Regions from separate parts of the Xanthomonas hortorum pv. pelargonii genome, predicted to be linked through region 2. Evidence: predicted binding sites of a transcription regulator. Region 2 holds the regulator's gene; the other holds the start of a gene.
What was found. Region 2 encodes HrcA, which represses chaperone genes, less so after heat shock. Its sites were predicted from a motif close to TTNGCACTCNNNNNNNNNGAGTGCNAA; they were not measured.
Positions count from the first base shown of each region.

Region 1: the regulator HrcA is predicted to act here: its motif matches at 2,215-2,241, upstream of NDY25_RS13890 (co-chaperone GroES).

Region 1 is NZ_CP098604.1:3,169,204-3,176,747, forward strand. Features, by position in the region: gene NDY25_RS13885 (endonuclease) at 226-2,019, opposite strand; gene NDY25_RS13890 (co-chaperone GroES) at 2,292-2,579, shown strand; gene groL (chaperonin GroEL) at 2,727-4,370, shown strand; gene NDY25_RS13900 (SNF2-related protein) at 4,530-6,614, shown strand; gene NDY25_RS13905 (hypothetical protein) at 6,569-7,339, shown strand; gene NDY25_RS13910 (ATP-binding protein) at 7,454-7,544, shown strand, end outside.
Region 2 is NZ_CP098604.1:278,146-285,689, forward strand. Features, by position in the region: gene dnaJ (molecular chaperone DnaJ) at 124-1,254, opposite strand; gene dnaK (molecular chaperone DnaK) at 1,398-3,326, opposite strand; gene grpE (nucleotide exchange factor GrpE) at 3,468-3,986, opposite strand; gene hrcA (heat-inducible transcriptional repressor HrcA) at 4,088-5,140, opposite strand; gene recN (DNA repair protein RecN) at 5,257-6,921, shown strand; gene fur (ferric iron uptake transcriptional regulator) at 7,032-7,442, opposite strand.

The DNA.
Region 1 (7,544 bases), 2.3 Mb from region 2:
TGCCGCGAGTGTTGGCACAGGGCAACCGCGCGCTGGCCGAGCTGGCGCTGAAGCAGCTGGCGCGCGTCTGCGCGGGTGTCACTCAACGCACGACCCAAGCAATGGGTCGGCGCCTTGCGGGTGCTGACGTCGCACGATGACAGCACGGCCTGGCGCGCGCTGATCGCCGCCGCAAGCCCGCCACCGCAAACCGGCCCGACGCGTCAAGCGCCGGGCCGGGTTGGATCAGTTGGCCAGTTGGCAGCTGGCCGGCTTGGCCGAGGTGAACAGGCCGGAGGTCGCCCATTCGGGGTGATCCACGAACGGGTTGCGGTTGCCCTGGAAGCTGAAAACCACCTGGTTGCGCGCGCGCTCGGCATCGTCCGGCGGATCGGCCTGGTGCCAGGCCAGCAGCGTGGACAGCAGGCCCATATAGGCCGGCGAGGCCGAGGTCTGCACGATCTTGCTGCGGTCGTCGGTGAGCTCCAGGTCCGGCTCGGACTGCCCGGTGGCCGCGTCGGTGCCGCCTTCGTAGCGGATCGCCATGTACATCACCGCACGCGCCATGTCGCCCTTGCGCTTGCCCCACACCTCGAAGGTGCCGCCGTTGCCGTCGGGCGTGCGTACCCAGTTGGAATTGCCCGGATAGCGCCCGCTGCCGCCGCCACCGCCGTCGTTGACCTCGGTCACCCGCTCGCCGCAACTGCTGGTGCAGGTGGCGTAGGGCTTGTTGCCGCGGTCGGCGTTGAAGGCGGTGTCGGTCAGATACAGCATGTGGGTGTCGGTGTAGGGCGCATACGGCAACCCCTTGTCGCCGCTGGCGCTGCCGAAGCCCAGTGAGTTGGGCCAGGTGTGCTCGCGGTTGTAGGTCAGCCCGCTACCGGTGCCGGCGCGGTCGCTGCCCTTGGCGTAGCTGCGATTGCGGTAGGCGTCCAGGATCCGGCCGCTGTTGTTGGGATCCTCGTCGGCCATTTCGAGAATGGTCCAGGTGCTGGTGCCCGAGCCGCTGTACGGGTAGACCGTGTGGCCCTTGATCACGGTGTGCAGCGAGCAACGCAGCTGGCCGGCATTGGCGGTGTTCACCCGCGAGTAGTAGCCGGTGCCGCCGCCGCTGGCCGTGGCCACGGTGAAGGCGATGGCCTGATTGGCGGCCGGGCTCAGCCCGCTGGCGTCGCGGATGGCGCTGGCGGTGATCGCCAGCGTGCAGCGCTCGCCGCCCACCAGCGCGGTGTTGGTGGACAGGCTGAAGCGGGTACCGCTGGTCGGGTAGCTCAGCGCCACCGTGCCGGAGCTGGCGCAGCTCAGCGCGAAGGCGCCGCTGCTCAGCGTCACCGCCTCGCTGAAGCCCACGCTCAGATCGCCTGCCGCCGGGAAGTTGGTGGCGCCCTGGGTCGGGGTGGTGCTGGTGATCGAAGGCGCAGCGCCGGTTTCGCCGCCACCGCCGCTGCCGTTGAAGGTCTGGCCGCGGTTGCATGCCCCGAAGGTCTGCGCCGACGAGCCGGCCCAGCTGAAATTCGCCGCGCTGCTGCCGGTGCCGGTGAGTTGCAGCGAACTGCCGACCGCGCTGCTGTTGCTCTCGCTGACCGGCAGGTTCTGGCTGGTGACGCCGGCGGCGGGGCCACCGCTGCCGGTGATGGCGCCTTCGTAACTGAGGAACTGCACCAGCTGCCCGTTCGGGTCGACCAGCGCCACGCCGTCGTTGGGCCCGTTCTGCACGCCGTTGCTGGCATAGCTGACCGTGGCCACGCGCACCTGGCTGCCGCAGCTGACCAGGCTGCCGGCCGGCACCGCCGTGTTGGCGTAGACCGTGGCCGCGCTCGGCGCGCTGCCGTTGTACAGATAGATGCGGTAGCCGCTCAGCGATTCGCCGGCGGTGGCCACCACTTCCACGGCTTCGCCGCTGTCGCCGGAAGCGCCCGCGTCGTCGTAATGCAGTTCGTTGATGAACACCGCGGCGTGGGCGGTGGGGACGGCCAGTGCGAACGCACAGGCCAGGGGAAGCACGCAGCTCAGGGACAGGACACGGGACGGCAACCTCATCGACAGCTCCTTGTGATCGGGGAATGCGTTGCCGACTGTAAAACGTGTGCATGACAATCGGTGGAACCTGGTTCCAGTTCGGCCCCTGTATGCGACGGGTGGTCGAAATTTTTTTGCCCCCAGCCCTTGAAAGCCGCCCGAGCAGCACAATCTCTGGCCCGCACCCGCTCTGTCGGGTTTTTTCCGCGCGCTGTGCTGGCAGTCGTCACATACGAGTGCTAACATCGCCGATAATTTCCAGGCCAATCAATCACTTAAGAGGGTCTTTCTCTATGAGCATCAAGCCGCTTCACGACCGCGTTGTAGTCAAGCCGATCGAAGCCGACGAAGTTTCCGCCGGCGGGATCGTGATTCCGGATTCGGCCAAGGAAAAGTCCACCAAGGGTGAAGTCGTCGCCATTGGCGCCGGCAAGCCCCTGGACAACGGCAGCCTGCGCGCGCCGGTGGTCAAGGTCGGCGACAAGGTCATCTACGGCCAGTACGCCGGCAGCAGCTACAAGTCCGAAGGCGTCGAGTACAAGGTGCTGCGCGAAGACGACATCCTGGCGGTCATCGGCTGATCAGGCGCTACGCGCCGGGAATCGGGAGTGGGGAATCGGGAATCGGCAAAGCGGCTAACGCCCTTCGCCATCCCACCCCGCCCCGATTCACGCTGTTGATCTACCGATTCCCCATTCCCTATTCCCCATTTCCGGAGTTACATACAAATGGCTGCTAAAGACATTCGTTTCGGTGAAGACGCACGCAACCGCATGGTGCGCGGCGTCAACATTCTCGCCAATGCCGTCAAGGCGACCCTGGGCCCGAAGGGCCGCAACGTCGTGCTCGAGAAGAGCTTCGGCGCGCCGACCATCACCAAGGACGGCGTTTCCGTCGCCAAGGAAATCGAACTGGCTGACAAGTTCGAGAACATGGGCGCGCAGATGGTGAAGGAAGTCGCGTCGCGCACCAACGACAATGCGGGCGACGGCACCACCACCGCCACCGTGCTGGCCCAGGCCCTGATCCGTGAAGGCGTCAAGGCTGTGGCCGCCGGCATGAACCCGATGGACCTCAAGCGCGGTATCGACCAGGCCGTCAAGGCCGCCGTCGTCGAGCTGAAGAACCTCTCCAAGCCCACCACCGACGACAAGGCGATTGCCCAGGTCGGCACCATCTCGGCCAACTCGGACGAGTCGATCGGCAACATCATTGCCGAAGCGATGAAGAAGGTCGGCAAGGAAGGCGTGATCACCGTTGAAGAAGGCTCGGGCCTGGAAAACGAGCTGGACGTGGTCGAGGGCATGCAGTTCGATCGCGGCTACCTCTCCCCGTACTTCATCAACAACCAGCAGAGCCAGTCGGCCGATCTGGACGACCCGTTCATCCTGCTGCACGACAAGAAGATCTCCAACGTGCGCGACCTGCTGCCCGTGCTGGAAGGCGTGGCCAAGGCCGGCAAGCCGTTGCTGATCGTCGCTGAAGAAGTCGAAGGCGAAGCGCTGGCCACCCTGGTGGTCAACACCATCCGTGGCATCGTCAAGGTCGTGGCCGTCAAGGCGCCGGGCTTCGGCGACCGTCGCAAGGCGATGCTGGAAGACATGGCCGTGCTGACCGGCGGCACCGTGATCTCCGAGGAAGTGGGTCTGGCGCTGGAGAAGGCCACGATCAAGGACCTGGGCCGCGCGAAGAAGGTGCAGGTCTCCAAGGAGAACACCATCATCATCGACGGCGCCGGCGATTCGGCCACGATCGAAGCCCGCGTGGGCCAGATCAAGACCCAGATCGAAGACACCTCGTCCGATTACGACCGTGAGAAGCTGCAGGAGCGCGTGGCCAAGCTGGCCGGTGGCGTTGCAGTGATCAAGGTCGGCGCTTCGACCGAAATCGAAATGAAGGAAAAGAAGGCACGCGTCGAAGACGCCCTGCACGCCACCCGTGCAGCTGTCGAAGAAGGCGTGGTCCCGGGCGGCGGCGTGGCCCTGGTGCGTGCGCTGGTGGCCGTCGGTAACCTGACCGGTGCCAACGAAGACCAGACCCACGGTATCCAGATCGCCCTGCGCGCCATGGAAGCCCCGCTGCGCGAAATCGTGGCCAATGCCGGCGAAGAGCCGTCCGTGATCCTGAACAAGGTCAAGGAAGGCACCGGCAACTACGGTTACAACGCTGCCAACGGCGAGTTTGGCGACATGGTCGAGTTCGGCATCCTGGACCCGACCAAGGTCACCCGTTCGGCGCTGCAGAACGCAGCTTCGATCGCCGGCCTGATGATTACCACCGAAGCCATGGTGGCCGATGCCCCGAAGAAGGACGAGCCGGCAATGCCCGGCGGCGGTGGCGGCATGGGCGGCATGGGCGGTATGGATTTCTGATCCAGCCCCTCGGTTGTTGCATCACAAAGGACCCCGCCGAAAGGCGGGTTTTTTGTCACAACACGTTTGCGTAGATGTGCGCGCGCGTGTTGGCGAAGTTTTGCTTCACTCGGCATACTCTGACGAGAGTTTCGACGTATTTTCATAAAGGCATTCTCCATGTCCACTCTGCCAGCGCCATCGAGCGGCGGTGTCTATCCCAGTGGTCAGCCTGGGTCGCATCGGTACTCACATCACCAGGGCAAGTTCTTCGCTCATTGGTTGACGTTGCGTAGTCGTGACGAATCGGCAGTTGCACGTGCCTTGTCTGCTGCGCGCGTCGATATGAACCCGCATCAGGTGGATGCCGCTTTATTCGCGCTCAAATCGCCTGTGGAGGCGGGCGTGTTGCTTGCCGACGAGGTTGGACTCGGCAAGACCATCGAGGCCGGCCTGGTGCTGGCCCAGCATTGGGCACAACGTCGCCGCCGTCTGCTGTTGATCGTCCCTGCAACGCTGCGCAAGCAGTGGACACAGGAGCTCGAAGAGAAGTTTCAACTACCGTCCGTCATTCTCGAGAGCAAATCGTTCAATGCTTTTCGTCAGCTCGACGTAAGCAATCCTTTTCAGATCGAAGACGCGATCATCGTGACGTCCTATGAGTTTGCCGCAAGCAAGCAAAAAGAGCTCGCTGCGGTCAGCTGGGATCTGGTCGTGCTGGATGAGGCACACAAGCTGCGCAACTTGTACAAGGGCAAGAGTGCGTCAAAGCGTGCTGTCGCCTTGAACGAAGCGCTGCGTGGCAGGCGAAAGGTCCTGCTGACCGCCACGCCGTTCCAGAATTCGTTGATGGAGTTGTATGGGCTGGTGTCCTTCATCAGCGACGAGTTCTTTGGTAGTCAGAAGGCGTTTCAGATGCAGTACGCCTCAGGTCGGAGCTCCGAAGCTCGTCTTAACGACCTGAGGCATCGGCTCAAGCCGATTTGCCACCGTACCTTGCGTCGTCAGGTCCAGGCCGAAGGTGGCATTAATTTCACCAAGCGCTTTTCCATCACTCAGGACTTCACGCCTTCCGACGAGGAGCTTGAGCTCTACGACAAGGTTTCGGCTTACCTGCAGGATCCTTCCATCCTTGCCATCAAGCCGACAGCCCGGCATCTGGTGACATTGGTGGTGCGCAAGATTCTCGCCTCCTCGACGTTCGCCATCGCCGATACGCTCGTGACGATCATCGGTCGACTCGAGTCCAACCAGGCGCTCACTGCCAAGCAGATCGAAGATTTCGAGACCGTCGACGAACTCAGTGATGAGCTGGATTCCGATGGAATGGAAAGGCAGGGCGATGCGCCGGATAGCGATGCCTTGCAGGCAGAGCTGTTCTGCCGCGCGCAGGAAATCGATCGTCTGCGCGGTTACCGTGACCTGGCCAAGCAGATTCAAAGCAATCGCAAGGGCGACGCGCTATTACTGGTCCTCGGGCGAGCGCTTGCGATGGCCGAAAAGCTCGGCGGGCAACGTAAGGCAGTGATCTTTACCGAGTCGCGGCGCACACAGGAGTACTTGCGTGTTCTGCTCGAAGAACATGGCTATGCCGGACGAACCGTCCTGCTCAATGGAAGCAACGACGACGTCGATTCCAGGCAGCTGTATGCCGACTGGCTGGAGCGTCACGCCGGCTCTACGCTTGTTTCAGGTTCCAGGACGGCAGACATGAAGGCCGCAGTGGTCGAAGCTTTTCGCGATCATCGTGATGTTCTCATCACAACCGAAGCAGGCGGCGAGGGCATCAACCTGCAATTCTGCTCGTTGTTGGTCAACTACGATCTGCCATGGAATCCGCAGCGTGTGGAGCAGCGGATCGGGCGTATCCATCGCTATGGTCAGAAGAGCGATGTGGTCGTGGTGAATTTCGTCAATCGCAAGAATCGTGCGGATCAATTGGTGTTTGAGCTCCTGGAAAGAAGTTCAAACTGTTTGACGGTGTATTTGGTGCCAGCGACGACATATTGGGTGCGATCGAATCCGGTGTGGACATCGAGCAGCGGATCCTGCGCATCTATCAGAACTGTCGCGACGCCGCGCAGATCGAGTCGGAGTTCGCTACCTTGCAGGCTGAGCTGGACGAGAGCATCGGCCGGCGCGAGGAAAGTGCGCGGCGCATGCTGCTGGAGCATTTTGACGAGGATGTCGTACGCAACTTGCGCTCACGTCGCGCAGGCATGCTGCACAAGATCAATCAGTATGAAAGTCAGTTTCTACACCTGATCGCTGCCGAACGTCCTAAAGCGCGCATCAGCGACAAGCTGGTTAAACTGGAGGAAGGCGATTACGCCGTCAGCTGGCCGCCGGCCGAAGAAGCCAACGCCGGGCTGTTGAGGCCGGACAAGGGGTTGGGGGAAAGGCTTTGCCGCCAGGCCAAAGAACGTCCGACTCTACCTGGCACGCTTCATTTCGATTACGCCGCTGTGGATGCGCAGCGTGCCGATGTGCGCCAGTGGCTGGGAAGCAGAGGGCAGCTGCGTGTAGCGTTGGTCACCATCCAGACCGCGGAGGAAGTGCTGGAAGAGCTGGTGTGCAGTGCGCTGTGCAGTGATGGGCGTGTCGTGCCCGACGAGACCGCTGCGCGTCTGATGGAAATTCCTGCCCGCTTTGTACCACGGCACCGCGTCGCCGAAGATCGTGCGCTTCCCGCTTTTGAAGCGGCAGTTGAGCGCGTGCTGGCAGAGGCAAACAAGCGTAACGAGAGTTGGTTTTTGCAGGAGTCCGAGCGCCTTGATCGTTGGGGCGAGGATCAAAGACTATTGCTGCAGCAGAGTATCGACGAATTCGACCTGCAGGTGCGCGATGCCAAACGCACCTTGCGTCAGCTCGAGACCCTGGAGCAGAAAGCCCAGCTCAAACGCGAGATCAAGCGGATCGAGCAGCAGCGTGATGATGCCATGCTGGATTTTTTGAAGGTAGAAAGCGCATCGAGCGTAGCCAGGACGTGATGCTGGAGCGGGTCGAAAATGCGTTGCGCACGCAGCACACCGTACAGGTGCTGTTCGATGTGGAGTGGACCTTGGAGCATCCCGAACCATGAGTAATTCACGTGAATTGGGGATTTGCTCGAGCAGATTCGGCTGGGCGAAGACTCGCAGCTGGAATTCAAGCGCGTCGTGTTCGAGAACGACAAGATCAAGGGCCCGAACGGGG
Region 2 (7,544 bases):
CGACAGTGCGATGCCAACGCAGCGGATCAGTGCAGTACACGTGCACTACGGGCATAAGGTACAAAAAAAGCCGGGCACGCAGTGGTCCGCGCGCCCGGCTCTCGTTGCATCAGAACACCTGACTCAGGACGTCATCCGATCCCAGAAGCCCTTGACGCCATCGATGAATGTGGCCGACTTGGGCGAATGCTTGCGTGCATCCTCGCCGGTGAAGGTGGACTCGAACTGCTGCAGCAACTCGCGCTGATCGGCGGTCAGATTGACCGGCGTTTCGACCACCACGCGGCAGTAAAGATCGCCTTCGGTGCGACTGCGCACCGAACGCACGCCCTTGCCACGCAGACGGAACAGCTTGCCGGTCTGGGTCTCGGCCGGAATACGGATTTCCGCCTCGCCCCCCAGCGTTGCCACACGCACGGTGTCACCGAGTGCCGCCTGCGAAATGCGGATCGGCACCTCGCAATGCAGGTCGTCGCCATCGCGCTGGAAGATCGCATGCTCGCGCACGCGCACTTCCACATACAGATCGCCCGGCGGTGTACCGGCGGGGCCGGCTTCGCCCTCGCCTGCCAGACGGATGCGGTCGCCGGTATCCACACCGGCAGGCACCTTGATCGACAACACCTTGTCTTCTTCCACACGGCCTGCGCCGTGACAGACCTTGCACGGATTCTGGATCAGCGTGCCGCGCCCATCGCAATGCGGGCAGCTCTGCTGCATCGCAAAGATGCCGCGCTGGATGCGCACCTGGCCACGTCCGTGACAGGTCCCGCACACCTCCACCTTGCCGTCTTCCGACCCGCTGCCGTGGCAGGGATCGCATTCGATCAAGGTCGGAATCTCGATGCGTCGCTCGATGCCGGCAACGGCTTCTTCCAGATCCAGTTCCAGCACGTAACCGACGTCGGCGCCACGTCGCGCAGCGCGCGGACCGGCGGCGCCACCGCCGAAAATATTGCCGAAGATATCGCCAAAGATATCTCCCATGTCCGGGCCACCCGGCCCACCGCCACCACCGCCCATGCCGTGCTCGAACGCAGCGTGGCCATGCGCATCGTAGGCGCGGCGCTTGTTGCCGTCCGACAACACTTCATAGGCTTCCTTGCACTCCTTGAACATCGCCTCGGCAGCAGCGTCGCCCGGATTGCGGTCCGGATGGTGCTTCATCGCACAGCGCCGATACGCCTTCTTCAGCTCCTCGTCGCTGGCGCCACGGGCCACGCCCAGCACTTCGTAGTAATCGCGTTTGCTCACGACAGGGAATCGGGAATCGGGAGACGGGAATCGTTCAAAGCGCACATCCTCAGTAAATCGCAATCGAAAGTGGAAGGGTCAGACAACGGGAAGGAGCGATGCCGCAGCACCGCTCCTCCCATTCTCGATTCCCTATTCCCCACTCACGCCTTCTTGTCGTCCTTGACCTCGGTGAACTCGGCGTCCACCACGTCATCGGCCGCCTTCGACGCCTGCGCATTGCCGCTGGCTGGATCGGCGTTGCCGCCCTGCTCTGCCGCGGCGGCTGCCGCGTACAGCGACTGGCCGGCTTCTTCCAGGGTCTTGCTGCGCGCTTCGATCTGCGCCTTGTCGTCGCCCTTCATGGCTTTTTCCAGATCCGACAGCGCCGCTTCCACCTTGCCGATCACATCGCCGCCAACCTTGCTGCCATGCTCGGTGATCGCGCTGCGGGTGGCGTGGATCAGGCCATCGGCCTGGTTGCGGGTCTGCACCAGCTCCTGGAACTTCTTGTCTTCTTCGCGGTTGGCTTCCGCGTCGGCGACCATGCGCTGGATCTCTTCGTCCGACAGACCCGAACCGGCTTTGATCTCGACCTTCTGTTCCTTGTTGGTCTTCTTGTCCTTGGCCGACACGTGCAGGATGCCGTTGGCGTCGATGTCGAAGGACACCTCCACCTGCGGCATGCCGCGCGGCGCCGGCTCGATGCCGGACAGGTCGAACTTGGCCAGCGACTTGTTGAAGCGGGCCTGCTCGCGCTCACCCTGCAACACGTGCACGGTCACGGCCGACTGGTTGTCTTCGGCGGTGGAGAAGGTCTGCGAGGCCTTGGTCGGGATGGTTGTGTTCTTTTCGATGATCTTGGTGAACACGCCGCCCATGGTTTCGATACCCAGCGACAGCGGGGTCACGTCCAGCAGCAGCACGTCCTTGACGTCGCCAGCCAGCACGCCGCCCTGAATCGCGGCACCGACGGCCACAGCTTCGTCCGGGTTGACGTCCTTGCGCGGTTCCTTGCCGAAGAAATCGGCAACCGCCTGCTGCACCTTCGGCATGCGGGTCTGACCGCCGACCAGGATCACTTCGTTGACATCGCTGGCGCGCAGGCCGGCATCGTTCAACGCGGTGCGGCACGGCTCGATCGACTTCTTGACCAGGTCTTCCACCAGCGCTTCGAGCTTGGCACGGGTCAACTTGATGTTGAGGTGCTTCGGGCCCGAGGCATCGGCGGTGACGTACGGCAGGTTCACTTCGGTCTGCTGGCTGGTCGACAGCTCGATCTTGGCGCGCTCTGCGGCGTCCTTCAGGCGCTGCAGCGCCAACGGATCCTTACGCAGATCGATGCCCTGATCCTTGTTGAATTCGTCGACCAGATACTCGATGACGCGGTTGTCGAAGTCTTCGCCGCCCAGGAAGGTGTCGCCATTGGTGGCCAGCACTTCGAACTGCTTCTCGCCATCGACTTCGGCGATTTCGATGATCGACACGTCGAAGGTGCCGCCGCCCAGGTCGTACACGGCGATCTTGCGGTCGCCGCCGTTTTTGTCCAGGCCATAGGCCAGGGCTGCAGCGGTCGGCTCGTTGATGATGCGCTTGACGTCCAGACCGGCGATGCGGCCGGCGTCCTTGGTGGCCTGACGCTGGCTGTCGTTGAAGTAGGCCGGCACCGTGATCACGGCCTCGGTGACCTTCTCGCCCAGGAAGTCCTCGGCGGTCTTCTTCATCTTTTCCAGCACGCGCGCAGAGATTTCCTGCGGCGCCATACGCTTGGCATCGCTGGTCTGCACCCAGGCATCGCCATTGTCGTGGGCGAGGATGCCGTACGGCACGTGCGAGATGTCCTTCTGCACTTCGGCGTCTGTGAACTTGCGGCCGATCAGGCGCTTCACCGCGTAGAAGGTGTTCTTCGGGTTGGTGACCGCCTGGCGCTTGGCCGAGGCACCGACCAGCACTTCGCCGTCCTTGGTGTAGGCGACGATCGAAGGCGTGGTGCGATCGCCCTCGGAATTTTCGATGACGCGGGCCTTGCCGCCGTCCATGATCGACACGCACGAGTTCGTGGTGCCGAGGTCAATACCAATGATCTTGCCCATGGATACGCTCCTGATGATTCTGTAGCTGTTTCCGGCGACGCCGGGTCTGGCTGAGATGTGGGGGTGGTGCGCAGGTGTTCAAGCCACCTGTACGAATCTGCGTTCCGCGTCCGCGCCGGCCAGTTCAGCCGGCAGCAGCCTTCAGTCGTGATTGGCCACGACCACCAGGGCCGGGCGCAGCAGGCGATCGTTGAGCAGATAGCCTTTCTGGAACACCTGCACCACGTGGCCCGGTGCGATGCCCTCGGCCTCGCCCTGGCTGATCGCCTGGTGCTGGTCCGGGTTGAACGGCTGGCCGACCGGATCGAGCAGGGTCAGGCCATTGTCGGCGGCCACCTTGAGCAGTTGCTTGTAGGTCATGTCCAGACCGTCGCGCAGCGGGCTGGGCTGGCTGCCGGCGGCGGTCAGGCCCGCATCCAGGCTGTCGAACACCGGCAGCAGCTCGCCCAGCAGCTTCTCGTTGGCGAACTTGCGCGCATTGTCGACATCGCGGGCGATGCGCTTGCGCTGGTTTTCCAGATCGGCGCGCTCGCGCAGGGCGTCGGCCTTGACCAGCGCGATCTCGCTGCGCAGCGATTCGATCTCAGCCTTGAGCGGATCGGTCTCGGGTGGGTTCTGGGACAGGTCTTCGGAGTCGAATTCGGAGTGGTCTTGGTTCATGTGCACAGTTCCCGGGCCGGCGGAACGCCCGCCCCAACGTCACCCCGTATGTGGGCGCCCGCGCGAGTTTCAAGCAAAACGATCGCCCCGATCGACTCCGGTTATCGCGTCGCGGGCGGTTCCATGGCCGCGCCCAGCACCTGGGCTGCGGTCTGCACCAGCGGAATCAGGCGGTCGTAGGCCATGCGTTTGGGCCCGATCACCCCCAGCACGCCCAGCACCTGGCCATTGGCGGCATACGGTGCGGTGACCAGCGAGACGTCTTCCAGCGACACCATGCCGGTCTCCTCGCCGATGAAGATGCGCACGCCAGGCGCCTGGATGGTGCGTTCGAGCAGTTGCAGGATCTCGCGCTTGCTGGCGAAAGCCTCGAACAGCTCGCGCAGGCGATCCAGGTCGGACAGGTCCTGCACGCCCATCAGCCGGGTCTGCCCGGCCATCACCATGTCATCGGCCTCGGCCGGCACCAGCGCCTCGCTGGCCAGGTCCACGCTGTGCGCCAGCAGCTGCTCCATCTCGTTCTTGGCCACGCGCAGCTCGCGCAGCAGCGAGGCGCGGATATCCGATAGCGCGCGCCCGGCAAACTGCGCATTGAGGTAATTGGCCACCCGCTCCAGCTCGGCCGGCTCGTAGGCGCGGCGCGGCTCGATCACCCGGTTCTGCACCTCGTTGTCGGCAAACACCAGAATCGCCAGCACCCGCCGCGCATCCAGCGGCACGAAATCGATATGCCGGAAGGCGAACTGCTCGCGCCGCGGCGCGCTGACCACGCCGACGAAGTGGCTCATCGCCGACAGCATCTGCGAGGCGCTGCCCAGCAACGATTGAGTCCCGTTGCCGCTGGCAAGCTCGGCGCGCAGGCGGCGCACTTCTTCCTCGCCCGGCGGCTGCATCTGCACCAGGCTATCGACGAACACGCGGTAGCCGTGTGCGGTAGGAATACGCCCGGCCGAGGTGTGCGGAGAGCTGAGCAGCCCCACATCTTCCAGGTCGGCCAGAATATTGCGGATGGTGGCCGGGCTGACATCCAGCCCCGCATGCTGGGCCAGCGTCTTGGAGCCCACCGGCTCGCCGTCGCGGATGTAGCGGGCAATCAGCGTCCGTAGCAACTGGCGTGCGCGGGGGTCGAGCGTTGGGGACTGTGACGCGCGCATGGGATCATCCGGTGAGACTGGGCATAGATAATCTCTGGCCCCGTGATTGGCAAGGGTCTCATTCCCTCGCCGCCCCTCCCACCCTAAGCTTGCCCAAAGCGTTCACACTCGATCCCATGCTCAGACACCTCTCCATCAAGGATTTCGCCGTCGTCCGCGCCACCGAACTGGAATTCGGGCCGGGCATGACCGTGGTCTCTGGCGAAACCGGCGCCGGCAAGTCGCTGATGGTGGATGCGCTGGGCTTTCTGTCCGGCCTGCGCGCCGATAGCGGCGTGGTGCGCCACGGTGCCGACCGCGCCGAGCTGTCGGCCGAATTCCAGCTGCCCAGCGAACATCCCGGCCTGACCTGGCTGGCCGACAACGAGTTGGACGACGACGCGCAATGCCAACTGCGCCGCATCATCCGCGCCGATGGCGGCTCGCGCGCCTGGATCAACGGCCGCCCGGTCACCTCTTCGCAACTGTCCGAGCTGGCGTCACGGCTGGTGGAAATCCACGGCCAGCACGAGCACCAGGCCTTGATGGCCCGCCACAGCCAGCTCACCCTGCTCGACGCCTACGCGCGCAACAGCGCGCAGCGCGAACAGGTGCGCCAGGCCAGCCGGCAGTGGCAGGCGCTGCTGGACGAGCGCGATGCGCTCTCGGCGCAGGGCGATGTTTCCGACCGCATCGGCTTTCTCGAACACCAGTTGGGCGAACTCGAACGCGAAGACCTGGACCCGGCCGCAATTGCCGCGCTGGACGTCAATCATCGTCGTCAGGCGCACGCCACCGCGCTGATCGGCGCCTGTGAAAGCGTCGTCCAGCAGCTCAACGGCGACGATGGCGCATCGGCGCTGGGCCTGCTGCAGGGCAGCCGCCACGACCTGGCCCGCGTCGCCGAACACGAGCCGCGCCTTGCGGAGGTGGACGCACTGCTGGACAGTGCAGCAATCCAGATCGACGAAGCGCTGGCCCTGCTCGACCGCGTACGCGACGACCTGGACGCCGACCCGGCCCAGTTCGAAGCGATGGAACGCCGGCTCGGCCGCCTGCACGATCTGGCGCGCAAGCACCGCGTGACCCCGGACGAACTGGCCGCGCAGCGCGACCGCATGAGCCAGGAAGTGGAAAGCCTACGCGGCGCAGACGAACGCCTGCAGCAGCTGGACAAGCACATCGCCACCGCAACCGACGTCTGGCGCAACGCCGCCGCCGCCCTCAGCGCCAGCCGTACCACCGCGGCAGACTCCTTGTCGGCCGCCACCACCACGCTGATCGGCGAGCTGGGCATGGGCGGCGGGCAGTTCCTGATCCAATTGCAGCCGCAGGACACCCTGCGCCCTGACCCGAACGGCGCCGAGCGGGTCGAATTCCTGGTCGCCGCCAACGCCGGACAACCGCCGCGCGCGTTGCGCAAGGTCGCCTCCGGCGGCGAGCTGTCGCGGATTTCGCTGGCGATCGAAGTGGCTGCACTGGGGCTGGACAGCGTGCCGACCATGGTCTTCGACGAAGTGGATTCCGGCATCGGCGGCGCGGTGGCCGACATCGTCGGGCAGAAGCTGCGCGCCCTGGGCGAAGAGCGCCAGGTGCTGTGCGTCACCCACTTGCCGCAGGTCGCCGCCAAGGGCCACGCGCATTACCGGGTCAGCAAGGCGCCGGTGGACGGCATGACCCAGAGCGCGGTCGAACTGCTCGGCCCGCAGGCCCGTCAGGAAGAACTGGCGCGCATGCTGGGCGGCGTGGAAGTCAGCAAAGAGGCTCGCGCGGCCGCACGCAAGCTGCTGCAGAGCGCGTAATCGGCTCGATTGCCGGGCGACACGCTCGGCGTTGTCGAGGCGGCTACCGTCTGCAAATGCACAAGGCGGCCGAAGCCGCCTTGTCGTTGCCGCCGTGCTGCGCGCCGGGTTTAGCGCACGCGCTTCTTACGCACGTACAGCACCAGCGAATGCTCTTCCAGCTCGTAACCGTGCTGGGCGGCGATCTGGCGCTGCAACGCCTCGATCTCTTCGCTTTCGAATTCGATCACGTGGCCGGTGTCCACATCGACCATATGGTCGTGGTGGCCACCGCGATCCAGCTCATAGACAGCCTGGCCGCCTTCGAAATTGTGCTTCAGCACCAGGCCGGCAGCCTCGAACTGGGTCAGCACCCGATACACCGTGGCCAGACCGATTTCGTCGCCGTGGTCGAGTAGCTGGCGATAGATGTCTTCTGCGCTGAGGTGATGGTGATTGCTCTTTTGTTCGAGCAATTCCAGTATCCGCATCCGCGGATGGGTCACCTTGAGCCCGACTTTGCGCAGGTCGTGGGTTTCCATACGTTCTCCGTTCATTGGCGATTTAGCGCCAGCTGCCTTCAAACGGGTCGCGGCGACCGGGGGGAGTGTATCATCGGCGTGATTTCCTCAGCACTTAATCCC